Regions from separate parts of the Fulvivirga maritima genome, predicted to be linked through region 1. Evidence: riboswitches for the same ligand, from Rfam matches in the RefSeq annotation. Region 1 holds a riboswitch; each other region holds the start of a gene.

Region 1 (7,821 bases):
GGCCTGGGTTTGGGGTATGTGACCTATTGGATGATGAAATCAATAGATAACTATGAGACCGAAGTAATGATCACCTTAGCAATGGTGATGGGTGGTTATTTATTAGCCAGTAGCCTCCATTTTTCTGGGCCTTTGGCTATGGTAATCGCCGGGCTATTTATAGGTAATGATACCAGAAGACAGTCGTCAATGAGTGAAAGAACGGAACGTTATGTAGATAAATTCTGGGAACTGTTAGACGTTCTGCTTAACGCTGTTCTTTTCGTGTTAATTGGATTGGAAGTATTAATTTTAAGCTTCGAAGGCAATTATATTTTAGCAGGACTAATTTTAATTCCGGTAGCACTTATTTGTAGGTACATCGCACTTTCCGGCCCCATCCAAATCTTTAAAAATAAAATGGATTTTGTGCCAAAAACTGGCCTAATTATGACCTGGGGTGGCCTAAGGGGTGGAATATCCATAGCTTTGGCCCTTTCCCTCACAGACGAAATGAACCGTGAACTTATTGTAGCCATAACCTACATTATAGTAGTATTCAGTATCATTGTGCAAGGTTTAACGGTGGAGAAAGTGCTGAAATGGGTGAAGGGTGTTTAATACATAGGAGAATAACCTTGAAGGACACCGAGAGTGACTTTAGTATCAATCAACGTATATATGGAAAGGAAACGATACGTTTTCATTACGATGTTTAACTAATTCATAATCAATTAAATGAAAAGATCACTTGTTTATTTAGCGTCTGCGGTGTTGTTGGTTCTTTTCTTCATGTCTAGCGGTGATGTGCTAGGTCAAGGCAGAGGAAAAGGGAAAAATAAAAACAACAATAAAGATAAGGAATACGTAAAAGAGTATAAATCGGAATACAAGGGCAAGCGTAAACAACAAGGACCACCACCTTGGGCGCCAGCTCATGGGTATAGAGCCAAAACCCGTTATGTGTATTTCAAAGACTATGATGTTTACTATGACCATGAGCGCGGTGTCTATATTACCCTTTCGGGAAAAGGATGGCAAGTAGAAGCTAAACTTCCTGATGTGCTAGAAAAAGTAGACCTCCCTGCTGCCGTTAAAGTTGATATCGATTTTGATGGATTAGATCCTCAAAAGCTGCATGATGAGCATTTGAAATTGTATCCTAAAAAGAGTTAATCAAGCCTCAACCATTTTTGAGATATTGATATATAATTATTTAAAAATCAATGTGTTAATTATTTACCGCGTACTTTCGAGAAATACCTTCCCAAAAGTCATCCTGAGGCACTCGAAGGAGACTTTCTGCTGACTTAGGAGCGTATGGTCTGCCTCTTGATTCACTTGCATCAGAACTTCACCGTCTACTCTTCGAGAACCTCAGAGTGACTCGGAACGCTGGCTCAATCGCGATTACATTGTGGATTATAAGCCTTCAATGGCTTTGCTAGACCACAATTCATTCTAATAAGCATGGAGTTAATGTAAGGAAATGTAATAATACATTCCCAAATTCATCCTGAGGCACTCGAAGGAGACTTTCTGCTTGCTTAGGAGCGTATGGTTTGTCTCTTGATGCAATTGTATTAGAACTTTACCGTCTACTCTTCGAGAACCTCAGAGTGACTAGGACTGCATGGCTCGACCTCAATTATATTGCAATAGTAACTATCAATGGCTCTGCTATACCACCGTTCATTCTAATAATCATGGACTTCAATGAAAGAAAATGTAATAATACATTCCCTACTTTACCGTCTACTCTTCGAGAACCTCAGAGTGACTCGGAACGCTGGCTCAATCGGAAATATATTGTGGATTATAAGCCTTCAATGATTCTGTTATGCTATCGTTTATTTTATTAATCATGGAGTTTTATGAAAGGAAATGGAATAATACATTCCCAAAGTCATCCTGAGGCACTCGAAGGAGACTTTTTGCTGGCTTAGGAGTAAATAGTTTGACTCTTAATGCAATTGTATCAGAACTTTACCGTCTACTCTTCGAGAACCTCAGAGTGACTCGGGTAGCATGGCTCAATCGTGATTACATTATGGATTGTAAGCCTTCAATGGCTCTTCAATACCCCGTTCATTCTAATAACCATGGAGTTCAATGAAAGGAAATGTAATAATACATTCCCAAAGTCATCCTGAGGCACTCGAAGGAGACTTTCTACTGGATTAGGAGTAAATGGTTTGTCGCTTAATGCACTTGTATCAGTACTTCACCGTCTACTTTTCGAGAACCTCAGAGTGACTCGGGCTGCATCGACTCTGCCAGGCATCAGAGTGACTCGGGAAGCATCAACTCTTCCAAGTCAGGCAGCATGACTCGACCGCAATTATACGGCATCATATTTCCAAACCTCCCCATACCCTATATTGAAATTTTCAAAGGCTTTGTTTAAAGGAATGTTGTTAAGGTGCGCATGCATGATTCTTATTACTCCGGCATGAGTCACTACCGCAATCTTTTGCTTTGAATCATTTACTTGAATAGACTGCCACCATTCTTTTACGCGGGCATGAAGGCCTTCCATTGATTCACCATTGGGGGTTTTGGCTGTCACAAAGTGCTCCATCCAATAGTCTAATGGTTCATTAGGAATTTCATCCCACTTTTTCATTTCCCAATCACCAAAATTCATTTCTTTGAGCCGGTCATCGGTTATGACCTGGCTGGTCAGTTGCTGCGCTAAAATAGTACAGCGTTTGAGAGGGCTGCTATACACCGTATCGAACTTCTCGGGTAACTGTGGCTTGAGCTGTCGGCATTCAGCTTCAAATGAGTCAGTAATGTCAAGGTCACTCTGGCCATAGCAGATGCCTTTAGCCACCTGCGGCGTGGTATGTCTTATAAAGTAAACTTCCATATCAGTATTAAAAATAGATAAAAAGCCACTTCTGTTACTTGTTGCGTTGCCCCCAAGCAGTCGCCGGTATAGCCTCCTATCCATTTGGTGAAGTACCTGGCCAACCACATCTTCACAACATATAAAATCGGAATGAGGGCCAACACAAAAGCATTATGGGAAAGCAAACACAAGGCTATCAAAGGAATAACTCCTAAAAATGCAGCTATTATCAGGTTAGCTCTATGCGCTTGCTGAGCCACAGGCTTGGCCTTGCTGTCGTCTGTATCTCTTACATAAGCATGGGTAAATATGAAGGTCGCGGCCATAAAACGACTCAGGGCATGGGCACTGACCATAATCATCAGTATAATCCACAAATCGGTCAAATTGCTTATTTCCACTAACAGACTAGTCTTTAGCAACAGGATGAGAATCATGCCAATGACGCCATAAGCTCCCATTCGGCTATCTTTCATAATAACCAGAATCTTTTCTTTAGTCCAGCCACCACCAAAGCCATCACATACATCAGCAAAACCGTCTTCATGAAAGGCTCCGGTAGTCAGCACCGAAGCGATAATGCTTAGCACAATACCCACCGCAGGATTCACGGCCCACGCTCCTATTAAAAAAGCTACTGCAGCAATGCCACCAACTATCCAACCGATCAAAGGAAAGTAACGAATGGATTTGTTAATATATTCCGGGCTATGATCTACCGATTTAGGGCATGGGATGCGCGTATAAAACATCAAAGCCGTAAAAAATACTCTGATTTGTTCTTTCATATCGTGGATTGCTGGCTTACTCCTGCCCCTTCAAAGCTGGCCATTTCATTCAGAAAAGTACAAGCCGACTGCACAATAGGATAAGCCACCGCACAGCCTGTCCCCTCGCCTAGTCGCATGCCTAGCTTAAGCAATGGTTTGGCGTTAAAAGTCTTTAGCATCATCTGATGGCCATGTTCTTCAGATTGGTGAGTAAATACACAATAACCTAAAATGGCCTTTTCTATCATTTGGGCCACCAGCAAAGCAGCAGTACAAATAAAGCCGTCTACCAGTATAATCATGCCTAATTCAGCCGCTTTGAGCATTCCACCACATATCTGAGCTATTTCAAACCCACCCAAACTAGCGAGTACAGCTATGGGATCATTCTTATCCAGATCTTGGTGCTTTTCCAATACTTGTTGCAATGTTTTTATCTTCCCTGCTAGTTGCTCCTGATTAGCCCCTGTGCCTTTACCCACGCAGGCTGCTACAGGCTTATCACAAATAACACTCATTAATAGCGATGCCGATGATGTGTTACCTATCCCCATTTCTCCAAAACCAATAACGTTGCTGCCATTATTAAAAATGCCTTGAACTACCTCAGCCCCTTTGGCTATAGCTTGCTCACATTGGGCAATAGTCATGGCGGGACCTTCCAGATAATTGGCCGTTCCATAAGCTATTTTAGCATCTATAATGCTATCAAAAGGGCCGAAATCATAGTTTACACCGGCATCAATGATCTTTATATCAATGTTATTTTGCTTGGATAGCACATTGATAGCCGCACCACCGTTTACAAAATTCATCACCATTTGGTAGGTCACCTCTTGCGGGTAGGGATTAACCAAACCTGTTTTAGCAATACCATGATCACCGGCAAATACGGCAATAGTGGGTGCATTTAACGATGGCGTTAGCGTTTGCTGAATACGCGCAATGGTAAAAGCGGTGTCTTCTAAAAGCCCCAGTGCACCAATGGGCTTAGTCTTAAGGTCTATTTTACTGCGAATAGCATCATCCAGATGATCAGCAACAGGTTGGATAGTAAAGTGAAGCATGATTGAGTTTTAGAAATAATAATAATCAGGTATGTAGTAAGTCATTTTAATGTTAAAGGAAGGCCAGAAACCATAAAAAAGGCCTTATCAGATTGGCTGGCTATGAATTCATTCATCCATCCTTGCAGTTCTGTGAATTTACGGCCCACTTCAGTCTGTGCGTGTATGCCCATCCCAATTTCATTAGAGATAATGATGAGGGTTCCCTCCTGCTGAAAGAGCGCTGAGAGCTCTGCTTTACCCTTTTCAAGGCATTCATCTACATTGTTCTTGGTATCAACATACCAGTTGGTGAGCCAAAGTGTAATACAGTCCAGCACCACTACCTTGCCAGAGACATCCAGTTTACTGAGGTGCTTTTCTTCCTCTATGGTAGTCCAGCGGTCATCTCTATCGGCGACATGGCGCGCTACTCTTTTCTTAAAATCACCGTCCCACTGGCGGGCAGTGGCCAGATATATGGGGTTATCCGATAAGCTCAGCGCCAGTTTTTGCGCATAGCCACTCTTTCCGGATCTTTCCCCTCCTGAAATGTAATAGATCATGGTTTATCAGCTTATTCCTGACTCTTCCTCCGAAAGCCGTTAAAATATAAGCCACTGGCAGGTCTTCTGGCTCGCTTCCAATGTTTTTGGCCTTCCCATTCTACAGAATAGTGGCAAGAGGTAAAACAACTTTCAGAAACTTACAGCTACGGGGATAGCTCCGGACTTTCACCGAATTCCCATTTTAATTCATTGCAGCCTGAGAGGAGAATGAAACCAATAGCGAGTCAAAGCTATGGATTATGATCTAATATTGTCTTTAAAAAAATTAATTAATTCTTCTATTGTCTTAGTTATGATTTTCAGGATTTAAGGATGTCAGGATTTGAATTATACTTCAGATTAGATACCTTCTTAAATGGTATGCTTTTGCCTCCGAAGTTGTCTAAACCTTGATTTTTCATGATTTACCTGATTGCATGATTTTTTTATTATTGTGTACCCGTTTAAATTGAAGGGATTTTGAACCGGAGTTGTCTTAATAGTGATTTTCAGGATTTAAGGATGTCAGGATTTGAGTTGTACTTCGGAGTAAATATCTTCTTAAATTGTAAGCTTTGCTTCAGAAGTTGTCTAAACCTTGATTTCGCGTGATTTACCTGATTACATGATTTTCTTGTTATTGTGTACCCGTTTAAAATGAAGGGATTTTGAACCGGAGTAGATCAATATACCAATTTCCTGTCAATTGCTCTGGGAAATATTAGAGCATTTGAAAGTAAAGGAAGAGACATCTAACTTTTACGCGATGACTTTTCAGCAGAATCCAGTTGGATGGCTTTAAGAATAGCTTCACCTATTTCTCGATTCAAAACTTTTTTATTCTCTTGTACTATAATCAAATCCGCAAACATCAATCCACAGGAAAGATCGCTAAGTTTGTCTTTACTGATATTTTGAAAATCACCATCCTCTTTTCTCACAGCGTCTTTCACTTGATCTGGATAAAGCAAATAACCTTCATTTGATTCAAAGTAATGGAGGTAAGCATATACCTGACGAAGATCTTCCAAAGAAACTTTAGACTGAAACTTCCACTTGGTATCGATCACTACTTTTTTTATCATCTGAGAGTTCGATGACTAAATCAGGTTTAAGAGGTCGAGAATAGCCATTATTTGGCTTCCAAAAGGCCTTAGATGGCTGAGCCAACACCTTCACCCCTTTGCCAGATGCAGCCCTCACCAAACTCCAATAAATAAAGCTTTCCCAAAGTTTGTTCATGTCAAACATGATAGCTAGAATGTCATTGGGGCCGCCTTTGATATCCGGGTGATAATTGAGAAGAATGATTCTGGCCAGCTCAATGGCTCCTTTGTAGCTTTCAGTTTTTCGCTCATAGGCGAGTGTCCGAAAGAGCTTTTCATTGATCACTCTACTCTTAGATTCCGGAAAAAATAGTAATAAAGCTTCCGCATTTCTTCTCACAGCATCCGAACCAACCTTAGCCACGCACTCCAGACCAGCTCTAAGAATGAAATTGAAGACATTGTCCTGATCATAAACCGTATGCGCCACATAAAAGCGTTCGGCATGCACCGCATTTTTCGTGATCTGCTGATGCACCAATAGTTTACCCTTCAAGGCAGACTGATTACTGGTATTCGTTCGATATTTCTTGATCAATCCTTGATGGATAAGTCGTTCCGCTTCTGATAAGAACAACTGAAAATAAGTTTCCAGTACACTATGCTGACGTATTAGAATATTCGCTTGCGTAGTAGTCTTCGCTTCTACTTGCAGACTTATGAGCAGCATATCTAATAACACTTGTTGCCACTCGGATTTGTTTAGCTGATGTTTGTCTGTCTTAGGCAGCACCTCAATGGTGAGGTCGCCTACTTTGATTACTCCAACATGTTCATTGAAGCGAACCTTATTGAAAAAGACCTGAAAGAATCCGGTTTGATTGGCTTGCTCGTACCTAGCCAGAGCATCCAGATGCTTCTTTTTGAATTGAAGGCCTTGCACCTCTTGACCTAAGGTAAGCCAGCTCCACTCATAAACTAATATTTTATCTGCTTGCCTAGTCACCAATGATCGTTTTCACCTTTTCTAATATATTGTCAGAAGTTAGGTCTGTTAATTTATATCGGATGGTTGGTAAATAGTCATCCTGATCATAAACCGCCATTTTGGGAGCATTTTCCACCTTCTCAACAAACTCTTCTCCCAAAATCAACCTGATCTTTCCATAATCATTGTAGAAATACTCTTTCAGAAGTGGGATAATGTTCTTATTAAAAGTCTCAGCCAGCTCTTCCTTACTCAATACGTTTATGAAGTAGCTATGACCTATCTGGTGGTCTTCATCCTTTAAGTATGTAATTCGTTCATTGATTGTTTCGAGGAGCCTGGAAACAGAAACACCAAGAGCCTCAGATGATTCCATGAGTGATGGCAAACTATACTGTGGTACGATATGCTCAAAACTAAATCTACGTCTCAATGCCACATCCAATGCTTCGACACTGCGATCTGCAGTATTCATTGTGCCAATGATGTGAAGGTTTGACGGCACAGAAAACTCCTCTCTTGAATACGGCAGTATTACCGAAAGGTGATTTGGTTGACCTATACGTTTATCTGACTCTATCAAAGTAATT
Region 2 (7,821 bases), 1.2 Mb from region 1:
TTGAAGATATAGATAGGTTGGAGAATGAATATGATTTGGAAAAGGCATCTCTACTAGAACGTAAATTACGATTGATGATTGATGACAATCCAGAGTTAAAGCCTTTGAGAAAAAAGCTTCGTGATTTGATTAAAGAATACGAGGATAAAGAATGGTCTGATTTTGAAAATATTACTGATTCACAAGTAGATGAGTCTGATAAAGCAGAGGAGATAGTGAATTATGAACAAAAATTCATTAACAAACGAAAAGAGGTGATTAGAAAAAGGCTTAAAGAGTTTGATATGACCCAACAAGATTTAGGATTGGTCTTAGGCCATCCAAAATCATATATGAGTGAATTAATGAATGGGGTCTCTCAATTTACACTTAAGGATTTAGTAATTATTCATCGGATTTTAGGAGTTAAACTAAATGTTTTGATCCCAACTTTTTTGCAATCAGAAACAAGAGCCCAAGTAAGAGAATCGATTGAAAAATTAAACAAACCGAAACTTGGCTTAAGAAAATCTGAGTTTATTTAGTTTAAAGCTCATTACAGGCTGCCCCATCTCCACTAAATTCCAATTTCAACTCCTAAGGCATTTGTAATGCTACATTTTCTGTAACCGTTTGATATAAAGCTTTTTATATGAAAGTGGAGCGTCCAGGTTTTTCTGTTCATAAATTATACTCTTTCTTCAGCCTCTTTTCTATTATAAAAGGAACAATGGGTAGGAGAGAGCCTACAAAAAATGTTACCACTCTTAAAAATCTCCAGCGATAGGTTATCCAGCAGGCCATCAGCATAGTTACATAGAGAACAAATAGTCGTCCATGGGCCCAGCCTGTGTATTTTACAGCCTCAGGTATATCCATGAAATATTTCAAAGGCATAGCTATTAGAAGCAAAGCCAGATAAGATATGGCTTCCAGTATAGCTATAGTAGTAAATGCTTTTACCAATTTAAGATTGTAAGTGTTGTCTTGGATCATGCTGCAGAAAATTTGTGTGAAGATAGGCCAAATGCTCTTGCTCAACAATTATATGGTCTCTTGATCTATTAGCGGAAAATGGATTGGATGTGCTGGGGAAGTTTTAATCCTATTAAGCTTGATTTTTTATTAAAATAATTAAATTATCGTTATGATTGAGATGGGTATTGTCTGATTATCAGAATTCATAATATCTCACAAGTCAGTTTTAATTTAAAAATGAAAGGCGATATGAGGTTGTCGTCTGCTAAGCATAAGTGGTCAGTTTACAGAAAAAAATAGATAGAATCGATTCTGAAATTGATCGTGGACTAAAATTCAAAGCTGCTGATAGCTTGCGGAATTTGATACAAAGAATCCTAATGAGATTGAATTATGGGATAAACTTGCCAAACTTTATTATGACAGTGGTTTTTTGGATGCAGCGGGAAAATATTGGATTTTAACAGAACCTGTCAGCGATCGAATTGAAAAAATGCGTTGCCATTTACGAAAAGTCAGTTAATTATTCTGGGTATCAAATATTGCAAGAAATTGTTTTTCGTGGAGATAAGTCTAAACTATCTAAATATGCTCAAAAGAAATTGTCGGAATTAAAATTAGACAGTAAAAAGAAGAATAATTACGTCCCCACTTTTCAGCCCCCAAAACGAATAAAAAGGGTGTCATTCTAACAATAAACAAACTTTTAAAGGAAAAGTAATGGCATTTGTCGTGGGCTTGATTTTATTGCTTATTGGGATTTTTGTAGTCATTGGCTTTGTAACTGCAGTAAGATGGCTCTTTTAATATCACCCTGATGAGACTTTAGATTATGGCACTTGTAAGTCTATGGGCATTGGTGACGCATCTTTTATTCATCTTCATACAAGAGCAACAGCTATTTTAGCCGGGTACCAGCAAATCATGCTATAAAATTGAAAAGGATCTTTAACTTTACCCTTCATTGGTTCTTTTACATACTTTCATCAATCAGAAAAGGTTTTACTTAACGTAGATTAATAGGGAATCGTGTGAAAATCACGAACTGTCGCGCAACTGTAAGTAACACACCAAACGATTCATCATTTTCAATGTCCACTGTTCTGAGCTTATCAGGAATGGGAAGGCTGATCAATCGGTTACAAGTCAGGAGACCTGCCTATTCTGAATGGACAATGCTTTCGCGATTTGAAGCTTTAGGTCTTACAATGAATACATTAATGGTAGTGCGTGTTGCTCAACAGGTAAACTCTGTCATTTCTGTACATTATTATTTCTAAAATTTCTTTTCTCATAGCATTACGAAGCATTTTAAAGAGCTTATAAAGCATTTTAAAATCAATTATTAGTAATACATATTATGGGAACAACCCTAAACACAAAACTGACTCCTTTTAAAGCAGATCATGTGGGGAGCTTTTCCTAAGGCCTGAGGCACTTAAAGAAGCAAGAGAGAAATTTGCCGCCGGCACCATTAATGCCGAGGCGTTAAAGGAAGTAGAAGATCAGGAAATCATAAAACTGATAGAAAAACAAAAGGAATCTGGCTTAAAGAGCATTACAGATGGTGAGTTCCGTCGCTCATGGTGGCACTTTGATTTTATGAAGGACTTTATTGGTACTCGCCAGATAGACGGCCCTCCTTACGAATTTCATGGTATTACCACTCCTGGCCGATTGATAGACATTTATGAGCCTATTCGCTATAACCCCAATCATCCGTTTTTTGTTAAACATTTTGCCTTTTTAAAAGCCCATGTTGGAGATGATTTTGTGGCTAAGCAGACTATACCTAGCCCCAACATGTTCTTTCAGCCCAACATTAGAAATACGCCTGTATATGCTAGTATTTTATGATTTGGCAAAAGACTTATCAGGAGGCATATAGACTCACCATTAAGCATTTCTATGATTTAGGATGCCGCTACTTACAGCTAGATGATGTGTATTGGGCCACGCTGGTAGACGAAGGTCAGCGTGAGGCGCTTAAAGCAGAAGGACTTGATCCTGTAGAAGTGGTCGTTTGGCTGCTAAATATTGAATGATGCGCTGCAAGATAAGCCAGATGATTTATTGGTGACCATGCATGTTTGTCGTGGTAATTTCCACTCCGCCTGGATCTACTCTGGAGGTTATGATGTAATAGCAGAGGAGATGTTCAGTGTGAATATAGATGGTTTCTTTTTAGAGTATGATGATGAACGTAGTGGTGATTTTGCTCCATTAGCCAAGTCTAAGAATCAAAATATTGTGCTGGGTTTAATCACCTCTAAAACAGGAGATATAGAAGATAAGGAAGCTATTAAGAACCGAATAAAAGAAGCTTCAGAATATGTGGCTTTAGAGCACTTATGCCTCAGTCCTCAATGTGGGTTCTCATACTACAGAAGATGGTAATAAACTAGCCTATGAGCAGCAATGGGAAAAAGTGAAAAACATGGTTTCTATTGCGGAAGAGGTGTGGGGTCTTTGATCTCAATTTGTAGATAAAAAATAAAAGCCTTGCATGGTTGCAGGGCTTTTGTGTTGTTTTGATCAAGTATGTCAATCAAACCCTACTTCTTAACAGCCACTACCCTTATTCGCTTGTAATCCGCGTACCATTGGTCGTTATGAAACAGCTGGTGAAAAACACCCTGTTGTACTTTCTTGGCTATTTGTATCTGTTCTACTTTATTGATGCCTTCAAAAAACACTTTGCCAAACATGGTGATCCAGTCTTCTATACCTTTTCCTGATCGGCCAGTTGAGTAGGTCTTTCATAGAGCTGAGCCAGGGTTACTTCAAAGCCTTCTTTTTCTAACTCAGAAGTGTACTCACCTATAGAAGGGAAATACCAGGGCTCAAGTGCTGCAGCCTGATCATAATCAGCCCGCTTTAATTCTAATTTTAACTGCCTTATTATGGTGTCTACATTTCCTTTTCCTCCAAATTCTACCACCATACGTCCACCATGTTTTAAGCTGCTATATATAGATTTAATGGCTCCCTGATAGTTTTTTACCCAGTGTAGTGCAGCATTAGAAAATATAGCATCAAAAGGGTGTTTGAAGTGGAAATGGGCAGCATCTTTAGTAGAGAAAGGTACGTTCGGGTATTTTTCCTTGGCTCTTTTTACCATGTCCTCAGAGAGGTCAATGCCTTTTACATTGGCACCAAGCCTGCTGATCTCATAGGTTAGCTCTCCTGTGCCACAGCCTACATCTAGTATGCGTTCTCCTAGCTGAGGGTTTAGCAATGATATCAGCGAATCGCCATAATCAAACACAAATGCGTGCTTGTCTTCATATAGGGTAGGATCTCATTCCATAATAAATGATTTGACTCGTTTCTATTTTCAGATGGGTAACCAAAGGTAGTAAAATGTGATTTAAATGAGTATGGATTTGCGAAATTCAATAATGAGTATTTAGGATTATTTAAATCTTCCAGAAAATCGACTTTAAAATAACCACTTATAAATACTTGCTTCATTTCTAAATATTGATCTCTTATATTTTGGGCTTTCTTAAACCAAAACTGTATTATGAAATATTTATACCTCTGTGTGTTATTATGCATTGCAGGGATAGTCACTGCCCAGGATAAGAAGGAATGGGATGTGGCCCGACCCTGAAGGAGAATGGAATTTTAAAGAGATGGCGCTTTCTACTACTGAAGGCACCTGGATGAACCTGGACGTGAGTCCTGATGGCAGTCAGGTAGTATTTGATCTGTTGGAGATATTTATATTATGCCTATAGCAGGAGGGAAGGCTACGGCCCTTCGGTCGGGGGCTTGCCGGTTTGAAGTGCAGCCCAGGTTTAATCCTGATGGCACGAAGATATCATTTACCAGTGATGCCGGCGGAGGTGATAATATTTGGGTAATGAATACTGATGGAGTCCGATGCCCATCAGGTAACTAAAGAAGATTTCAGGCTGCTAAATAATGCCGTTTGGACTCCTGATGGAGACTATTTAATAGCCAGAAAGCATTTTACGTCTGGCCGTAGTCTTGGAGCTGGAGAAATGTGGATGTACCATATCACTGGTGGTAGTGGGTTACAGCTTACAAAAAGGAAAAATGATCAGCAAGATGTGAATGAGCCGTATGCTTCGCCAGATGGTAAATATTTATATTTCTGTGAAGATGTATATCCTGGAGGCTATTTTCAATATAATAAAGATCCGAATAGCCAGATTTATCAGGTGCGTAGATATGATATGGAAACAGGAGAGGTGAGTGGTGTTACTGGCGGCCCTGGTGGTGCCTGTAGACCCGACTATTTCAAATAATGGTAAATACCTTGCTTTTGTAAAACGTGTTCGTATTAAAACAGTACTTTATCTTCATGATTTGGCAACCGGAGAAGAATGGCCTATTTATGATAAGCTGAACAAAGATCAGCAAGAAGCATGGGCTATTTTTGGAACCTACCCTAACTTCGATTGGTCACCAGATGATAAGTTCATTTATTTTTGGGCTGAGGGAAAAATAAAGAAAATTGACGTGAGCTCGCTTCAAGTAACAGAGGTTCCTTTTGAAGTAGAAAACACTATAAAAATAGCCGAAGCTCTTAAATTTAAGAGAGACATTAATCCTGATAAGTTTGAAGTAAAGGATATCAGAAATGCCGTTACTTCACCGGACGGAAAGAGGTTAGTGTTTAACGCTTTAGGTCGATTATACAGAAAAGAACTGCCTAACGGGGAGCCTGAACGAATTACTTCTTCCAAGGAATTTGAATTTGAACCTGCTTTCACTCCTGACGGCAAATACTGGTATATGTATCATGGGAAGATGAAAGCATGGGAGCTGTGAAAAAAGGGAACCCTAAAAAGGAAGAAAAAGACAGCCTGTAGATGTTACTTCAGTAAAAAGGAATTTACCGCACACCCTCTATCTCACCAGATGGAAAAACGGTGGTTTATGTGAAAGGAATCAGGTAACAACACCTTAGGTGGCACATTCGATAAAAAGCCAGGCAATCTATACGGTTCTCATTGAAGGCGGCAAAGGTAAACGAATTACCGAAAGTGGGGAATATCCTCAATTTAGTGTAAAAGGACATAGTATATTTTACCAGACGGGAGGCTACGTTTTTGGCAACCTTACTAAAAGACTAAAAAGTGTCAACCTTAGCGGTGATGATGAAATTACGCATGTAGAGTCTAAATATGCTAACCGACTAATTCCTAGTCCTGATAACAAATGGGTGGCATTTATGAATTTGCATAAGGCTTATCTAGCGCCGCTTCCATTAACCGGACAAACGCTGGATATCGATCCTAATAGTAAATCGGTGCCGGTGGCGCCTATCACTAGAGATGCAGGTATTAACCTACACTGGTCAGCAGATAGTAAGAAAATCCATTGGACTTTAGGCGATGAGTATTTCACTAATGATATTAATGAGAGGTTTACCTTTTTAGAAGGATCTCCTGATAGTATCCCTCCTGTGGATACTGTGGGTGTCAAAGTAGCTCTTGAGGCAGATACTTACCGCCCTGATGGTGTTATCGCTTTTACGGGAGCTACCATTATTACTATGGAAGATGATCAGGTAATTGAAAATGGAACCATAGTAATTAATGGCAATAAAATAGAGGCCATTGGAGATGCATCAGTAGCTATACCCGCTGGCGCTAAAGTGTATGATGTACAGGGAAAAACCATTATGCCTGGTTCTGTAGATGTACACGCTCATGTAAGTGCTTTTGGTTACGGAATTACACCTCAGAAACATTGGCCTTTATATGCTAACCTGGCGTATGGCGTAACTACAGCACATGATCCTTCAGCTAACACGGAGACGGTGTTTGCTATGTCAGAGCTGATTAATGCAGGAGAGATGAGCGGTCCGAGATTGTTCTCAACCCGTATCATCCTCGATGGTGCAGATGGCGATTTCCAAAGCTAAAATTAATAGTCTGAATACATGCACGTTTGGCTTTAAGGAGACTGAACGCCTTTTGGAGCATTCTCTGTAAAGAAATAACTATAACCAGCCAAGAAGAAACCAGGAACAAGGTCATTCAAGCTGCCAGAGAGTTGAACATGCTAGTGGTACCTGAAGGAGGATCTACCTTCGGACCATAACATGAGCATGGTTAATGACGGACATACCGGAATAGAAAACAACATACCAGTAGCTCCTGTTTATAAAGATGTGTTGGAGCTTTGGAAAAATAGAATTCCGGACATAATCCTAACATTAATCGTGAATTATGGAGGTCTTAGCGGAGAATTATTTCTATCAGAATTATAATGTTTGGGAAGACGAAAAGCTTCTTACATTTTACCCGAGGGGTATTATACATTCCATTACGTCACAGAATTATGGCTCCAGAAGAGGAGTATCAAAATGGCAACATTCCGGTGTCAGAAACCTGCAAAACATTGGCCGATCATGGCGTGAGGTAAACCTTGGAGCACATGGACAGCTGCATGGACTTGGTGCTCACTGGGAGTTATGGATGCTCAAGCAGGGAGGAATGAGTAATATGGAAGCCTTGAAAGCTGCTACTATCAATGGAGCTAATTATTTAGGTATAGATGAGCAAGTGGGCTCTTTAAAGGAAGGTAAACTCGCTGATTTAAGAAGGGTTAGATAAAAATCCTTTAAATGGAATTACGAACTCTAACTCTGTACGTTATACTATGGCTAATGGCAGGTTGTATGATGCCGCCACCATGAATGAGATAGGTAATCAGGAGCAAACCAGAAGCAAATTATATGGGGAAAATAAGAAAAATAACGAGGCGTTTGACTGGCATGAAACCGCTGAAAGTTACATGAAAGTGGGCTGCAGCTGCGAGGCAGATCATTAAAAGAGAATTGATTACATAAAAAAACCGGGACTTCAACTTCTGGTTTTTATG
Region 3 (7,821 bases), 2.3 Mb from region 1:
ACCTGAAGCATGTGGGCTTTCATTCCAAACTCAACCCTTTTAGTTTCTTTGCCTCGTACGATAGGCCTGACATAAGGTCTGGGAAGCGATACTATCCTGTTTTTCAATTCTTTAGCTGGATGATGCTGCAAGAATTGCTGTTGCTCAAGTACCTTCTTTATTGTTTTTAGGTATGATCGCTCTTGAAAGTGAAGCTGTATTTGTGGGTTTTCATTGAGTAAGTACTGCAGCTGTCCAAGCCCTTTGGACAGTAGATATATCAATGCCTTTTTACGCTTGCGTCCAGCTTTGTATGTCTTTTTTCGACTACGATCGTAAGACATCTGCTTGCGTTTTTGATCTATATATTTGGAGCGAGGCCTCTTTACACCTAATATTTTACACCATCTGTAAAGCTGTTTTTCAAACACCCATTGACAACTTTCCCAGATTAGCTTAACGTCGGTAGGAAAACGAATATAACTTTCATAGCAAGTGGCATCCATTAAGAGAACATGCGTATTATTCATATCTCTTTTCCAATGATGAATGAGTACTTCCTGAAGTTGTTGCCAATCAGTATTATCAGCCATATACGTCCTTATTCTACTTAAAATGGCCTTATCCTTAATTCTTTGGTTATCATCCAACAATTTATTGCAAAAAAGCTGAAGGCTCCAGTCAGTATTAAATCGTTCTATTAACTTCTCGTCACTCAGGTTTAAATAAGATTTTAGAAACATTAGACCAAACATGCCTTGGGCCGAAAACCAGCGGGGTGCGCCTGGGCCTCTATTTTCCTTTGGCAAACATTCTGAAAGTTGACTCCAAGGAATAGTATTATAAACCTTACCTAATTTGCTATTCTTGAATAAGTACCATTTTGGAGTTAAGTAATCTTGCGGTTGGAAAAGCTCTTGATCTCTCATATATTGCAGTGTTAATTGTGATTAGGCACTACAATTTAACAAATCAAAAACCCCGAAAAAAGCTTTATATAGCTAATTTCGGGGTTTTATTTTATGCTTTAATACTGATAAGTAACTGTATTTCAGTGTTTTTTATTTAAAAGGGAGGCCCTTTTTAGTTTTTAAAGGCCTTGTTAAGATTTATAATGAGATCTTCCAGGCTGTTCGTTATAGCAATGCCTTCACCTTCCAGCTGCCAGGTAATTTCATTGCCTTCCAATGTAAAAGAAATAGTATGTTTAGCGTTGAGGTCGAGTTCAAAGCCATTTCTCTCCAGCGCGTTTTTTGTCCAAAGGTATTCATGTCCCTGCCCTGTGAGGTTCACTTTTTTACCCAGGCTTCTTTTTTCTAATTGCCCGGTTCTCAGATCATAGCCTTTCAATTTAAAAACATGATCAATGGCTCCGTTTAAAACTAGGTCTTCCGGAATACCAGAAATAATGGGGATGTTGAAGCCGGCCAGCCATAACCGATCTGCCGTTTGTAATGCTAAATCCAGCTCATGAGTGGCCATAAGAATGGCTTTTCCTGTGTTTTTAGCCAGCTTTTTTAATAAATTAATTACTGCCACCCTATTGTTCAGGTCTAAATGAGCGGTAGGTTCATCTAATATAATGATAGGTGTATCCTGAGCCAGAGCCCGGGCTATCATTACTTTTTGTAGCTGCCCATCGCTGAGCTCGTAAGTTTTTTTGTCTATAAAATCGGCGCTATCAGTAAGCTTAATGGCCTTTTCTATGGCCTTTAGGTCTTTTTTGCTAAAATTAAGATTCCAATTCACATATGGATAGCGGCCAAGAGCTATCACCTCTCTGGCTGTTAGGTTGCCTGCATTTATTCGGTCAGTTAAAACCAGGCTGATGTTTTTAGCCATCATTTCTGATGTCATGCTACTTATCTCCTGCCTATCTATTAAAATTTGACCTGATATTGGTTTTTGTATGCCTGAAATGGTTCTTAATAAGGTGGATTTGCCCACGCCATTAGGTCCCATAAAACATATCAGCTTTCCGTAAGGTAGCTTCAGATTAATGCCTTGGAGAATGGGTGTTATTTTCTTCTTATTAGCATACCCAACAGTGAGGTCTTTCAGGATCAGGGCTATATCGTCGTTATCTATAGGTATCATTTGCCAAAAGCCCGGTTAACGTTTTTCTTTCTGATAAGCACCCAAACCACTACTGGCGCGCCAATTAGTGAGGTGACTGCGTTGATAGGTAGTATAAATTCGCTGTTAGGAATTTGGGATACAATGTCACAAATCAGCATGGTGATTACTCCGCCCATGGCTACTGCCGGCAGAGTGTATTTATGGTCGGAGGTGTTGATCAAAAGGCGTGTAAGGTGCGGTACGGCCAGACCTATGAAGGCTATAGGGCCGCAAAAAGCCGTGACACTGCCTGCCAATATGCTGGTGCTGATGATGATCATTAGCCTCACTTTTTTAATATTAACTCCCATGCTAAGCGCATAGTTTTCGCTAAGGAGAAGTGTGTTGAGGGGCTTAATCATGGAAAACGAGAGGGCTATTCCCGCTATGATTACGGGAATGAGTATCATAATCTGATCCCATGAAAGACGGCCCAGGCTGCCCATGGTCCAGATAAGGTATATTTTTATTTCTTCGGAATTACTGTAAAACTGGAGTACGCTTACTATGGCGCCGGTGAAGCTGCCAAACATGAGACCAATAATGAGCAAGGTCATGCTGTCTCTAACTTTAAAAGAGGCCGCTAAAACCAGAAATAATACCAGCGATGAGCCTATGGTGGAGGCAAGAATAATGAGCCAGCTGTTCATGTAAAAGGAGAAAGCGGTTCCTAAAATAGCTCCGGCCATTACCAGTAGTGCTACGCCTAGGCTGGCACCAGTGCTGATGCCCAGCACAAAGGGCCCGGCCAGCGGATTTCTGAAAAGCGTTTGTAGTTGCAGGCCGCTCACGGAAAGCGCTATACCTACTAATAGAGCAGTAGTAGCTCGTGGCATGCGAAACTGCCAGATGATATTAGTCCAGCTGGTCTTAGAGCCTTCTCCGGTGAAGATGATCTCCAGAATTTCATCTACAGGGATGTGTACACTGCCTAAAAAAAGGTCTAATGTAAATAAAATGAAAATACACAGAGGCAATGCTACCCAAAGCGAGATAGTATATTTTCGTTTGTCGGATAGCAAAGCGTTCAAATTAATTCAGTTTTTGATAGAAGTAGGTTTCATATTCAGGAAGTAATTCAGGGTGTGCTATTTTCACCAGATCACTCAGAATTAAGTCAGGGCGAGCAGCTCCGGTTTCAAAGTAATCATTCCCTCCATTTTTATTAATCCTTTTTATATACGCGTATACTTCATTGTTTTTAAAAGACTCAAACTCACTATATCTCGGGTTGGCCTGGGTAAGCTCTTGCAGACTTTTATACTGACCGGCACCTATCCATAAGTCGGCCTCAGCTGCTTTTTCATACACCGCTTCAAAAGCCAGAGAGAGGCTGCCTGTGCTTTCATCATCTTTCCATAAATAGTCTATACCTGCGGCTTCAAAAAAGCGGCCGGCCCAGCTATTTCCGCCAGACATATACCAAACATCATTATAAATAACACCGGTAAAGGCAGTAGGTTTATGTGTTATATTTTTCACCTTTTCTTTCACAGCTAAATATTGCTTTTTTATCTCTTGAAATTTCTCTTCAGCCAGGTCAGACTTGTCGAAAAACTCAGCGATAAACTTAATCCATTCCGCTCTTCCCAGTGGGGTTTCTTCCAGGTAAGCGACTTGGAGGGCTACAGGTATTCCTAATCGGCTGATTTGTTCCAGATCTTGAGAGTTTCCATTCATAGTGTAGCCAAAAACCACCTCGGGGTCTATCTCTGTAAGGGTTTCCATATTTATTTTGGTGTCTATGCCTAACTCCTTAATCTCGCCAGATTCTACTCTTTTCGTCAGTACTTCAGAAGAAATAAATTGAGTGCTGGGGAAGCCTTTCAGCGTATTTTCTACACCAAGCATTTCTAAAGCAGGCAGGTGTACTGTGGCCGTACAGACTATTCTTGATACCGGTGTGCGGATTACCACTGTCTCTTCGCTGTGCTCGGGAACCGTTTCTCCTTTGGGTACTAGCAGGTAATGAGCGGGAGTGCTCGCCCCTTGGTAAGGCTCTTTTACTTCTATGTGAGTTACTTTTCCTTGTCTCCTTATGGAGAAGTTAACGGCATCTTCTAAGGCTACCGTTTCTTTCGATGCGGAACTCTGCTGTGCAGATTCTGCTGATTCCTGTTTCTGATTACAGGCAAATAAAAGGCAGGTGACAAGGAAAAAGTATGGGTAAATTTTATTCATTTATAAAGTGGGCTAAAGTAAATGACTAAGGCAAACATACAGTTTTATGAAATTAATGTGCAAGTAAGAAGCTTTGTTGGTTTAAATAAATCTTTAGCTACCTTTGCTGAGAATTTTGGTTTATCGCCTCTGTTACAGGAGGTAATAATTAAAAGGGAATCCGGTGATTTGTAAGAAAATTCCGGAGCTGTACCCGCAACTGTAAGCTCATTTGTGTTCATCATTCACTCTTAAAGTCACTGTCATAAAAGATGGGAAGGCTGATGATGAAGAGCAAGCCAGGAGACCTGCCATATTCAATTAACAACGAAGCTTTCGGGAGTTATGGCTTCAGGCAGATGACCCATGCTTAATTTCTGGTGCACCTTCCTGTTTCCCTACTTAAAGCTTCATGAATGATGATTTATGAGGAATTTCTTTTGCCTAATATTCTTATCTGCTTGCTGTTATACTGCTTACGGGCAAGATACTACTGCTGTCACTTTGCAGGAAGTGCGCATTGAAGATAAAAGAATACAGGATTTTCAGACTGGTGAAAAGATAGAGACGGTCAGTTCTCAATACCTAAAAAACAGACAAGGAGGCAATATGGCCGAGCTGTTAACCAAGGCTGGTGGGTTAAATATCAGGTCTTATGGTGTTGGCGGATTATCTACGCCTTCAGTTAGAGGTACAGGTAGTAATCATACTCCTGTAATGTGGGAAGGGCTCAACCTGCAAAGTCCCATGAACGGATCTTTAGACCTTACTCTGGTGCCGGTTTCATTTATTGATAATGTAGCCATTCAATATGGAGGCTCCGGATCTGTTTTGGGTTCAGGCGCTTTGGGTGGTGCTATTCATATTAATACAGATCTTAAAAATATACATCAGGGAGTTGGCGGGAGTCTGTTTCAGCAGTTCGGCAGTTTTGGTAAACAATACACAGGCCTTAACCTCAGCTATGGAAAAGGAATAGTAAAGGCTAAAGTGCGAGCATTTACCCATCAGGCTGATAATGATTTCGAATTTTTTAATCGATTTAACAACAGAGAAGAGGAAATGGATAACGCTCAGGTAGATCAGCGCGGGGTAATGAGTGAGTGGTATTTTGATTTGCCTAAAAGCCAAAGCATAACAGCTAAATATTGGTATCAGTATAATGACATTCATTTGCCTAATGCTGCTTCTTTGGGAGGCAAAGCCATAGAAACGCAAACCGATGAATTTCATAGAGCCGTAGTTCATTATCAGAATAATAGGCCTAAAGGTGTGTTTGAAATACGTTCAGGACTGGTTAATCATTATTTAAATTATAAGGATTATGTAGCTCCGGCATCTATTAGCAAGTCAAATACCTGGATCAATGATATTCATAAGATTTTCAGGCTTAAGCCTAATCATGAGCTGCAGGTAGGTTTCAATTACACCTATGATCAGGCTGAGACAGAAAGTTATGGTAGCAATATTCCTGACAGACATAGGCTGGCGCTTTTTGTGGGTTCAAAATGGCTGTTGATGAAAAAGTTGGAAGTTAATCTTATGGCTCGTCAGTCATATATTGATGACGAGTTGGTGCCTTTCCTTCCTTCATTAGGCCTGCAGTACTTCATTAGCCCTGAGTGGCAGACTAAAACTAAGGTTGCTCGCAGCTACAGAGTTCCTACTTTTAATGACCTCTACTGGACAGGTAGTGGGGCTACAGGAAATTTAGATCTCATTCCGGAAGAAGGATGGAGCGTAGAGCAGGGGTTCATTTTTCAAAAAGCCAATCTTCAGGCTGAGTTTACAGGGTTCTATAACGTCATTGATAATTGGATTCAATGGGTGCCAAGAGGAAGTATATGGCTGCCTGAAAATGTAGAGCAGTTACAGTCAAGAGGTGTAGAACTCAGCCTTAAATACCATTATAATATTTTGCCCAATTGGAGCCTTCAGGCAACAGGTAAATATGCCTATACTAAGGCTACCAAAGAAAAGGTAGGTTCAGTGCAAGACGAAACTCAATTGCACAAACAAACCATTTATACTCCTGAAAATCAGGCTTCTGTTTCACTGAGTAGCAACTATAAAAACCTTTCACTTGTGTATTTATTTAAGTACACTGGCGAGCAAGCCACTACAGGAGATAACACTTTAAGTATAGATGCTTTTGCTACCAGTGATTTATCTCTTGTTTATATGCAAAGCTTGGGTAAGCATAGTGTAAGCCTTAGCGGAAGTGTTAAAAATATGCTAGACCAGGCTTATGAAATTAGAAGTGGCAGACCTATGCCTGGCAGGCATTATCAAATAAGTATTCAATATCAATTTAATTAGATTATAACTATGAAAAACAAGTTTTACTTAAAACTAATGGTGCTGCTTTTAAGCATCTCAATAATATCCTGTTCTGATGATGACGGAGATCCCAGGCCAACAAGTATTTCTCCGATGGGAGATAATGGATATTTCATCATTAATGAAGGAAACTTTGGTAGTGGTGATGCTAGTCTTTCTTACTACAACAGAGATTCAGCTAAGGTTTTTAATGATGTATTCTCTACGTATATAGGTAGGCCATTAGGTGATCAGGCTCAGTCAATGTATATCGCAGATTCAATTGGTTTTATTATAGTGCAGGGGTCTGTTAAAATAGAGGTGATTAACATTAACTCAATGACTTCAATTGCCACCATTACTGGTGAAGATGGATTAGTTTCTCCTAGATATTTTTTAAAAATAGATGATGATAAAGCCTATGTTACTGACTGGGGAGAAGGAGGTATAGTTGGGACAGTGAAAATCATTGACTTGCATACATATGAAATAACAAATACAGTTAGTACTGGTGTAGGAGCAGATAAGTTAGTGAGAAGAGGTGATGAAGTGTACGTGGTAAATAGTGGAGGGTATGGAACTGATAATACTATAGCTGTTATCGACGTAGCTGCAGATGAGGTAGTAAAAAAGATCGAAGTTGGTGCTAATCCAAATTCAATTCAATTGGATAATAATGGAGATTTATGGGTTTCAGGAGCAGGAATCATTGAAGGATATGATGACTTATATAATGCAATAAGCTCCGGCTATTTGGCTAGAATAGATGCTGATGATGAAGTTGATTTGATGGTAGAGGTAGAACAGAGTTCTGGAGCTATAACTAAGCTTTTGATTAATGCTTCCGAAGATCAGCTTTACTATAATTACAATGGCGGTGTTTATTCTATGTCAATAGATGATACAAGTCTTCCCAGTACCCCTATATTTGAAGGTAGCTTTTATGGCTTAGGTGTTGATCCTGTGTCTGGTAATGTGCTGGCTGCTGAGGCTCCAAGCTTTACAGCTGCAGGCTCTGCTTATGTTTATTCTACTTCTGGTCAGGAGCAAACTTCTTATCAGGTAGGTATAGGCCCTAATGGTTTTTATTTTAAATAATTGAAATAATATGAAACGCATTGTATCTCTTCTTCCCAGTAGTACTGAAATAGTAGCGGCGCTTGGCCTTGGCCATATGTTGGTAGGTCGGTCGCATGAGTGTAACTATCCGCTGTGGGTGGAAAAACTACCGGTGCTTACCGCGCC
Region 4 (7,821 bases), 1.1 Mb from region 1:
TGTGCTAAGGAAATATTCCATGTCAAAATTAAAGAAGCAGTAATGAAACCTAAAGAAGTCATTAACAAGTGGGTAGAGTTATTCAACCAAGGAAACGCTGTAGAAATAAGCGAATTATACCATTCCGATGCCATCAATCATCAGGTAAATCAAGACCCTGTGGAAGGAAAAAAAGCCATTGAAGAAATGTTTGACAGAGAGTTTAAAATGGCTGAAATGGTGTGTATACCAGAAAATATATTTGAAGATGGCGAGTGGGCCATTTTAGAATGGAAAGACCCTTTAGGCCTACGAGGTTGCGGATTTTTCAAGGTAATCAACGGGAAAATCAAATTCCAACGTGGCTACTGGGACAAACTCTCGTTTCTAAGAATACATGAGTTGCCTTTACCGAGAGAGTAGGGGTTTATTTAATTACTATTCCTTAACTAATCGGCTTGCCTCTTCGTTTGAATGTAGTTTTCCAGCTTCAACATCCAAAAACCCCTCATCTATTGCTTTTTTTTCAGGTATTATTAGCTCTTCAACATGCTCTATCTCATATTCAAGTTCAACAGCTTTAAGAAGTTCATGCAACAACTGAGGATCATTAATATCCTTAAGCCGGTGCATTATTTTTTCCTTTACGTTCATAGATATAAAGTTAGACAGTTATAACTAAAGAAGCTAGTATGACGGTTTGCAATCTAACAAAATAGGGGTTCAAAAAGTGCTTTGCTTGGGAAGAAAACACCTCTAAATATGGTTAAGTTAAATGGATATAGTCTCTATACTTTGAGCAAGGTATTAGAACGGCTGCTTCGGTGACTTTGATTAGCTATTAAATTCACCAAACATTAATCATAGTTTAACATCTGTTGTTCTCGATGTAAATAGCACATTTTCCTCCACCTCTCTTCATTCAGACATTCAATTTTATCATTTATTTCTTTTCCAAATTTCCATGGATACAGATTTTTTAAAGCCTCCAACTTTTTGAAATAAACTTCTGTTATATCTAGTTTTTCTATAAGCTCTTCAATAACCTCATTATGGAAGAAAGATACATTGTCTACAACTACAGAATCTATTTCATCATGAAGTTTTTCAATGTAAGAATACATGTTATGATATTCCACCACTTTAAAAAAATCAAGCCATTTTTGCTTACTACTTAAATCAAGTAAATCCTTTGATAAATCAAACTCTATTTTCCTTTTATTGTCATTACCTGAACTAGTCAATTCTACACCATCCAATGATGATATTATTTTATGATAAATTTTATTATTTTCTAAATCAACCTTAAAATAAATTACGGGAACAGTAAGTTTACTCCAATAATCAATGTGGTCTTTTTCCACATATTCAGAGAAATTAGCGTTAATAGGGCTTTGAGTAGACTTTACTTGAGCTTTTATTATCAATCCGTTAGAATGTAAATCTTTATCAAGGATCTCAATTTCAGCATCAATACCAATGTCGGCAGACATTATTCTAAAAGGGAAATGAAAATTCTGATTAATCCAGTGACCTAAATAAAGAAGCCCAGAATCACCCGTTGAACTAGTAGTATAAAATTTCATCCTCAGTCTTCCTAATAATTTATAACCAAACTGATCTTAAAGCTTTCTTAAAATAAGACATTTCATACACTTATAGTAATAATTGATAAGAATATGTATGTACATCAATAGACCTGACCTTAACCTGAAAGTTCTCACTCCCCCCTATACCCGCCTATGATTTTATTGATAGAGGCTTCATGCTGTTTGATGTTAAATTCTGTTTTTAATTCGGCCATGCAGCTGGCGCAGAGGCAGTCGCTAAACTGTGAGGATAGGTAGTTTCTTTGCTCATGGGTTAGCTCCACTTTACTACACTGGCAAAGGGCAATATTGCCCACTTTACACTCAAAGAGGGTATTACAACGTGGGCAATATTTATCTTCATGCTTGGGCATAGATTACTTTAGTGATTACACTCCTGTTTCTACACTCTCACGCATGCTTTTGGCGGCACTCACCATTTCTATCAGTGCCTTTCTGGTTTCTTCCCAACCTCTGGTTTTTAAACCACAGTCAGGGTTTACCCATAGCTGATCTTCTGGCAGTACTGCTTTAGCTTTCTCCAGCAGCTCTTCCATTTCCAATCTGCTAGGCACACGTGGCGAATGGATGTCATAAACACCAGGACCAATATCATTTGGATAATTAAACTGAACGAAAGCGTCTAATAACTCCATTTGCGAACGAGAACATTCTATGGTAATCACATCAGCATCCATCGCTGCTATGTTTTCAATGATGTCATTAAACTCAGAATAACACATGTGAGTATGTATTTGCGTAGCATCACTCACTCCTGATGAAGCTATACGGAAGGCCCTCACGGCCCACTCCAGATAGGTTTGCCAGTCAGACTTCCTTAACGGCAACCCTTCTCTTATGGCTGGTTCATCAATTTGTATCACCTTAATGCCGGCTTCTTCAAGGTCTACCACCTCATCTCTTATGGCCAGAGCTATCTGGTTACAGGTGGCTGATCTTGGCTGGTCGTTTCTTACAAAACTCCATTGTAATATGGTTACTGGGCCGGTAAGCATTCCTTTGACCAACTTATCTGTAAGTCCTTGAGCGTAGGTGCTCCATTTCACCGTCATAGCTTCTGGTCGGGAAACATCACCATAGATAATAGGCGGCTTCACGCAGCGGCTACCATAACTTTGTACCCATCCGTTTTGAGTAAACACAAAGCCATTGAGCTTTTCTCCGAAATACTCTACCATGTCATTTCTTTCAAATTCACCATGCACGAGTACATCAAGCCCTATTTTTTCTTGCCACTCTATAGCCTTAGCGGTTTCTTCAGCCAGGAGATCATTATACTCTTTTTGGGAGAGCTCTCCTTTTTTGAATTTAGCCCTCCAGCTTCTCACTTCTTTAGTTTGAGGAAAAGAGCCAATGGTAGTGGTAGGATAAAGAGGTAAGTTGAGCACAGATTGCTGCGTAGCCTTCCGCGAGGCAAACTCATGATCTCTATGTGTATCAGATTCTTCAATACCATTTACACGTGATTTAACAGCCGTATTATGAATTAAAGCCGAAGTAATCCTGCTTTCCTGCGCCTGGGTGTTGGCCTGTAAGGCAGCTATTACATCAGCCTTATCTTCACCTGCCAGTTTGCTTAGGGTCACTACTTCTTCCACTTTTTGCTTAGCAAAAGCCAGCCAGCTCTTTATTATTGGCGTAAGCGTATCTTCTTTAGTCTCTAAAGACAAGTCACAAGGAGAATGAAGCAGAGAGCAACTCGTACCAATCATTATTCTCTCCTTTCCTAATGCTCCAATCGCCTTTTTAATTTGTTCTAGACTGGCAATAAAGTTATTCTTCCAAATATTTCTTCCATCTACCAAACCGAGAGATAGTGAAAGGTTATCCGGCGTTTTAGCCAGCACCTCAGAAAGCTGTTCCGGCGCTCTTACCAAGTCTACATGCAGGGCTGTAACGGGTAGTGACACCGCCAACTCTGTATTTCCTTTAAGGCCTTCAAAATAAGTAGCTAATAGTATTTTCAGGTGAGGAAATTTCTTATCGATCTCTGCATAAACTTTTTTATACACCTCCTGAGTAGGCGCGTCAATGTCCATAGCCAGGAAAGGCTCATCTATTTGTATCCACTGTACATCTCGCTCACTAAGCTGAGCAAAAAGCTCAAAATAAACTGGTAACAGGTTATCTATTAGCTCTAATCGGTTGAAGCCCTCTTCTTTTTCCTTACCCAAAAGCAAGAAAGAAACAGGTCCCAGGATCACCGGCTTGGAGGCAATACCAATACGCTTAGCTTCGTCAAATTCATCAATAATTTTAGTAGAAAAGAGTTTAAACTGCTGGTCTTTAGTAAACTCAGGCACTATGTAATGGTAGTTAGTATCAAACCACTTGGTCATTTCCATAGCGGTTATGTCCAAGCCATTTTGCTGATAACCACGAGCCATAGCAAAGTACAAGTCCAGCTCCGTTTTACCTTCTTTAAGAATTACATCATGGTACCTTTCGGGAATAGCATTAACGGTGAGCGCCATATCCAGCACCTGATCATAGTAAGAAAAGTCGTTAGAAGGAATAAGGTCTATTCCTGCTTCTTTCTGAAGATTCCAGTTATGCTCCCTGATTTCTTTAGCAGCCTGCACCAGCTCCTTCAGCGTAATTTTGTCGTTCCAGTAGCTTTCACAAGCCCTTTTTAGTTCACGTCGGCTACCTATGCGCGGATAGCCCAGAATGTGTGTTTGCATTTTTTTAACTTTTAGTGTTTAAATAGTATTCTAAAAGTCCATTGCAAAATTTCGGCTTTGCCCGACGATAATAAGAAGAAAAATAAGGTGAAGATGCACCACTCCCAATACCAACAGCATACACCTATCCTGTGATTTTACAAGCAAGCATCAGACCTGACAATGAGCTTCATATCGCGAAAGCAAAGTCATAGCGGAAAAGGCAGGTCTCCTGACTTTTAACAGCTTTTGCCGTCCTTCCCATTCTGATCAGGCAGAACAGTGGACCACAAGGGCAAAAGCCTTTAGTGTTAATTACAGTTGCGCGACAGCTCTGGATTTGCACCAGATTCCCTATTAATGCACGTTAAGTGTAACCTACTCCGTTTGATGAAATTAAGTAAAGAACTTTACTGATCGTAAAAGTAAGTATTTCTTTTTTGAAAAGGTTCAGTTAGGAGTAGAATAAAGTACTACTCCTTTCATTTACCCTTTATTATTCTGGCTAGATCCTTCTGGTGGATACGGTATGGTATTTTTAAGGGCTTCTATAGCTTCTGGGGTAAAATTGGGTATTTCCATCTGCTCTTTCTCTCTCCATTCCTTTACCTTAGCGTGAATGGCTTCTGCTTTTTCAGTAGAAACGCCTTCATCTTTAGCCATATAAATAGTTTGTGATGGGAAGGCGAAACCTGTACCACTCTCTTCAACTATATCCATAATACGGAGCAGCAAGTCTTCTTTCACCTCTAAAAACCCATTATAATCTATGGCTCTCACATAAGCGAATATCTCCAGCGGCAGGTAATCAGGACCAAAACCTGTAAAACGTATTCTGGCAGGATCTGGATCTACCTTAGGGTGAGCATATAAGAGCTTCCTTATTTCTACCAGCAGATAGCGCATCTGGTCAGGGGTGGTTTCATAGCGCATAGAGAGCACCGGGTGAAACCAAAACATATCTCTTTGAGTATAATTTTCAATTTTTAAAGAAGAAAACTCACCATTAGGTATGGTTACTATGGTTCTGTCTAATGTTCTTATTTTGGTAGAACGCATGCCTATCTGCTCTACGGTGCCGGTGGTATCCGCTACTTTACAGAAGTCTCCTACTCTAATAGGTCTGTCTAGTACCAGCGTAACACTACCCACAAAATTTTCCACCGTTTTCTGCGCACCCAAGGCAATAGCAATACCACCAATACCCAGGGCTGCTATCCAGTTAGTAATATCAAAGCCCAGGGCCCCGATAGCCATAATAACGCCTATGATAATAATAGAAACGTAAAATGCTCTTCTAAAAAATATGATAGCACTAACGGCGGCCAAATTGCCTTTAAGGCTCATTTTACGCTCCATAAAGCCAGCTACGAAATCAGCGATTCTCCATAAAAGCAATAGCAGCGCGGCCCAAAACACTATTACCGTAACAAAACTGAATTGCTGCCTTACCACCACTGATATACCCAGATATTGAGACACTTTAAGATATAAGACTATGGCAAGATATAATCTCAATGGAAAACTAAAAGCATCAATAATCCCTTCAACAGACTCCTCTCTAGCCTTTTTCCATACTTTTTTAACAAAAAACACCAAGCCTTTTGAAAGGTATACGGCACAGAAATACACTAAAACCACTATGCCCAGAATAGCTATCCACTGACCAAGTGAGAAGCCGAACCTTCTATTTTTTAACAGAAAATTAGGTAATAATTTATTTATAATTGGCTCCTTAAAATTCTCCTTTTCTGAAGCTATATTGAGCAACGTTTCTGAGCTAAAAAGCCAGATATAATTTCCTTCAGTATCTTTTTTCTTCTGAAGCAAAAGGTCGATGTTCTTATTATTAACAGAAACAAACCCTACCCTATCAACATCCTTTTTAAAGCCATCTTCCAGGTTTCCTTCCTCCTTATCACTAATCCAGGCATTAGGGAATATGGTGCCTCCCTGATCCAGCATAAACACCAGGCTTTTCACCAACTCAGCAGCCTCTTCATTACTGGCATCATAAGCTCCATTTAAATCAAAATAACCAATGGCTCTTTTATACCTGCTGGCAGATATAGCATCCATAAAACCATTAACGGTTCCTTGCGGCGACCTTCTGCCTAGTGAGTCAGTAGGAACCTCCTCTTCTTCAGCGGGCTCTTCAACTTGTGTTTGCCCCAGAATTTGAGCCGAAGCGCTAATTGATACAAATACCAAAAGCACCACTACGAACTGTATTTTAAAGAAAGAAGCCTTTATCAGCGACATTTTATAATTCAATTTTTTTAATTATAGAGGCACAAAACTAACTATTAAAACGCTATTCAAAATAGATTTTTTGAAAGAAGTATACTCAACCCTCCAACCTTATAAAAAGATTCGGTGTCTATAAAATAAAACCAATCACACCATGAAAAAGTCCTCTACTACCTCCTCAAAACTGAACATCGGTCTGATCCTACTTGTTTTCATATCCTTCGTTTCATGTGAAGATAAATGTGAAAATGAACAAACTTTATACAACTACCGCCCTGTGTATACCAGCCTGACAGAACTTAGGTCTCAAGTAGCATATTCGGAGCCTCAAGAAATAGAAATTACAGGAAAAATATTCTTCAAAGACTCTTATTTATTCATTAATGAGCCTAATAAAGGTATTCATATTATAGATAATCATGACCCTGCTAACCCGGTAAACAAAGGTTTTATAACTGTACCCGGCTCTTATGACCTGGCAGTAAAAGGCAATATGCTATATACTGATAGTTATATAGATCTTGTAATTATTGACATCAGTGACATTAATAATATTCATGAGGCGGGAAGAAAAGAAAATGTATTTAACACCTATAATACGTATGGCTACTACGCCACCGATGACGCATTGGTCACTAGCTGGGAAATCAGCGAAGAAAGAACTGTAGTTACCCATGACTGCAATGGATCGGACTCAGACCCTGTTTTGTATGATTGGGGCTATACCTTGTCTGATGGCATTGGCACCTTTGAATCTATAGACAATAGAAATTCAGTATCTCCTACTAACCCTGGCATGGGCGGATCTATGGCTCGCTTTGCCTTGGCAGGAAATTACCTATACACTTTAAACAGTAGCGAGCTGATAACCTTTAACCTGGCCTCTCCAGAAAGCCCCTCTGATGACAATCATACTCAGCTCAGCTGGGATATAGAAACCATATTCCCCAAAAACGGCCATTTATTTATAGGAACCCGCAGTGGCATGCATATTATGGATCTGACTACAGATCCGCTGTCTCCTACGCTGTTATCTACATATGCCCATGTAACCAGCTGCGATCCCGTAATAGTAGATGATAATTATGCCTATGTAACCCTTAGATCAGGTACAGAGTGCGAGGGTTTTACTAACCAACTAGAGGTGATTGATATTAGCGACCTTACTAACCCTAAGCTGCTGCATACTTACGAAATGACTAACCCTCATGGCTTAGGTAAAGACGGCAACCTCCTCTTTATATGCGATGGTAGCGATGGCCTCAAAGTCTTTAATGCCGAAGACATTTCTGACATTAATAATAACATGCTGGAGCATT

Evidence for each region. A riboswitch is a leader RNA that binds a small molecule or an ion and turns the genes downstream of it on or off. The one in region 1 is predicted to bind cobalamin.
Region 2: another riboswitch for cobalamin. It lies ahead of LVD15_RS00080 (hypothetical protein); the one in region 1 lies ahead of LVD15_RS21735 (bifunctional adenosylcobinamide kinase/adenosylcobinamide-phosphate guanylyltransferase).
Region 3: another riboswitch for cobalamin. It lies ahead of LVD15_RS04555 (TonB-dependent receptor plug domain-containing protein); the one in region 1 lies ahead of LVD15_RS21735 (bifunctional adenosylcobinamide kinase/adenosylcobinamide-phosphate guanylyltransferase).
Region 4: another riboswitch for cobalamin. It lies ahead of metE (5-methyltetrahydropteroyltriglutamate--homocysteine S-methyltransferase); the one in region 1 lies ahead of LVD15_RS21735 (bifunctional adenosylcobinamide kinase/adenosylcobinamide-phosphate guanylyltransferase).

The regions. Positions count from the first base shown of each region.
Region 1 covers NZ_CP089980.1:5,160,748-5,168,568, reverse strand. Annotated here, with positions in the region: gene LVD15_RS21760 (cation:proton antiporter) at 1-600, shown strand, start outside; gene LVD15_RS21755 (hypothetical protein) at 718-1,155, shown strand; gene cobC (alpha-ribazole phosphatase) at 2,321-2,851, opposite strand; gene LVD15_RS21745 (adenosylcobinamide-GDP ribazoletransferase) at 2,833-3,621, opposite strand; gene cobT (nicotinate-nucleotide--dimethylbenzimidazole phosphoribosyltransferase) at 3,618-4,670, opposite strand; gene LVD15_RS21735 (bifunctional adenosylcobinamide kinase/adenosylcobinamide-phosphate guanylyltransferase) at 4,712-5,215, opposite strand; cobalamin riboswitch at 5,255-5,451, opposite strand; gene LVD15_RS26945 (5-methylcytosine restriction system specificity protein McrC) at 5,950-6,282, opposite strand; gene LVD15_RS26940 (McrC family protein) at 6,236-7,249, opposite strand; gene LVD15_RS21725 (McrB family protein) at 7,242-7,821, opposite strand, start outside.
Region 2 covers NZ_CP089980.1:1,628-9,448, reverse strand. Annotated here, with positions in the region: gene LVD15_RS00090 (helix-turn-helix domain-containing protein) at 1-524, shown strand, start outside; gene LVD15_RS00085 (DUF3817 domain-containing protein) at 661-975, opposite strand; gene LVD15_RS27230 (DUF6584 family protein) at 1,343-1,480, shown strand; gene LVD15_RS27225 (DUF6584 family protein) at 1,443-1,649, shown strand; cobalamin riboswitch at 1,938-2,134, shown strand; gene LVD15_RS00080 (hypothetical protein) at 2,560-2,814, shown strand; gene LVD15_RS00075 (hypothetical protein) at 2,811-3,002, shown strand; gene LVD15_RS00070 (uroporphyrinogen decarboxylase/cobalamine-independent methonine synthase family protein) at 2,995-3,354, shown strand; gene LVD15_RS00065 (hypothetical protein) at 3,513-3,665, opposite strand; gene LVD15_RS00060 (class I SAM-dependent methyltransferase) at 3,680-4,225, opposite strand; gene LVD15_RS00055 (hypothetical protein) at 4,557-4,700, shown strand; gene LVD15_RS00050 (TolB family protein) at 4,691-4,864, shown strand; gene LVD15_RS00045 (TolB family protein) at 4,836-5,234, shown strand; gene LVD15_RS00040 (TolB family protein) at 5,182-5,760, shown strand; gene LVD15_RS00035 (amidohydrolase family protein) at 5,900-6,859, shown strand; gene LVD15_RS00030 (hypothetical protein) at 7,040-7,207, shown strand; gene LVD15_RS00025 (amidohydrolase family protein) at 7,167-7,553, shown strand; gene LVD15_RS00020 (hypothetical protein) at 7,600-7,770, shown strand.
Region 3 covers NZ_CP089980.1:1,114,903-1,122,723, reverse strand. Annotated here, with positions in the region: gene LVD15_RS04575 (transposase) at 1-908, opposite strand, end outside; gene LVD15_RS04570 (ABC transporter ATP-binding protein) at 1,063-2,076, opposite strand; gene LVD15_RS04565 (FecCD family ABC transporter permease) at 2,073-3,128, opposite strand; gene LVD15_RS04560 (ABC transporter substrate-binding protein) at 3,130-4,278, opposite strand; cobalamin riboswitch at 4,378-4,587, shown strand; gene LVD15_RS04555 (TonB-dependent receptor plug domain-containing protein) at 4,684-6,576, shown strand; gene LVD15_RS04550 (YncE family protein) at 6,586-7,674, shown strand; gene LVD15_RS04545 (BtuF-related (seleno)protein) at 7,685-7,821, shown strand, end outside.
Region 4 covers NZ_CP089980.1:4,110,406-4,118,226, reverse strand. Annotated here, with positions in the region: gene LVD15_RS17490 (class I SAM-dependent methyltransferase) at 1-43, shown strand, start outside; gene LVD15_RS17485 (nuclear transport factor 2 family protein) at 43-402, shown strand; gene LVD15_RS17480 (leucine-rich repeat domain-containing protein) at 418-633, opposite strand; gene LVD15_RS17475 (DUF4365 domain-containing protein) at 837-1,565, opposite strand; gene LVD15_RS17470 (cysteine-rich CWC family protein) at 1,700-1,942, opposite strand; gene metE (5-methyltetrahydropteroyltriglutamate--homocysteine S-methyltransferase) at 1,958-4,273, opposite strand; cobalamin riboswitch at 4,458-4,649, opposite strand; gene LVD15_RS17460 (mechanosensitive ion channel family protein) at 4,739-6,514, opposite strand; gene LVD15_RS17455 (LVIVD repeat-containing protein) at 6,657-7,821, shown strand, end outside.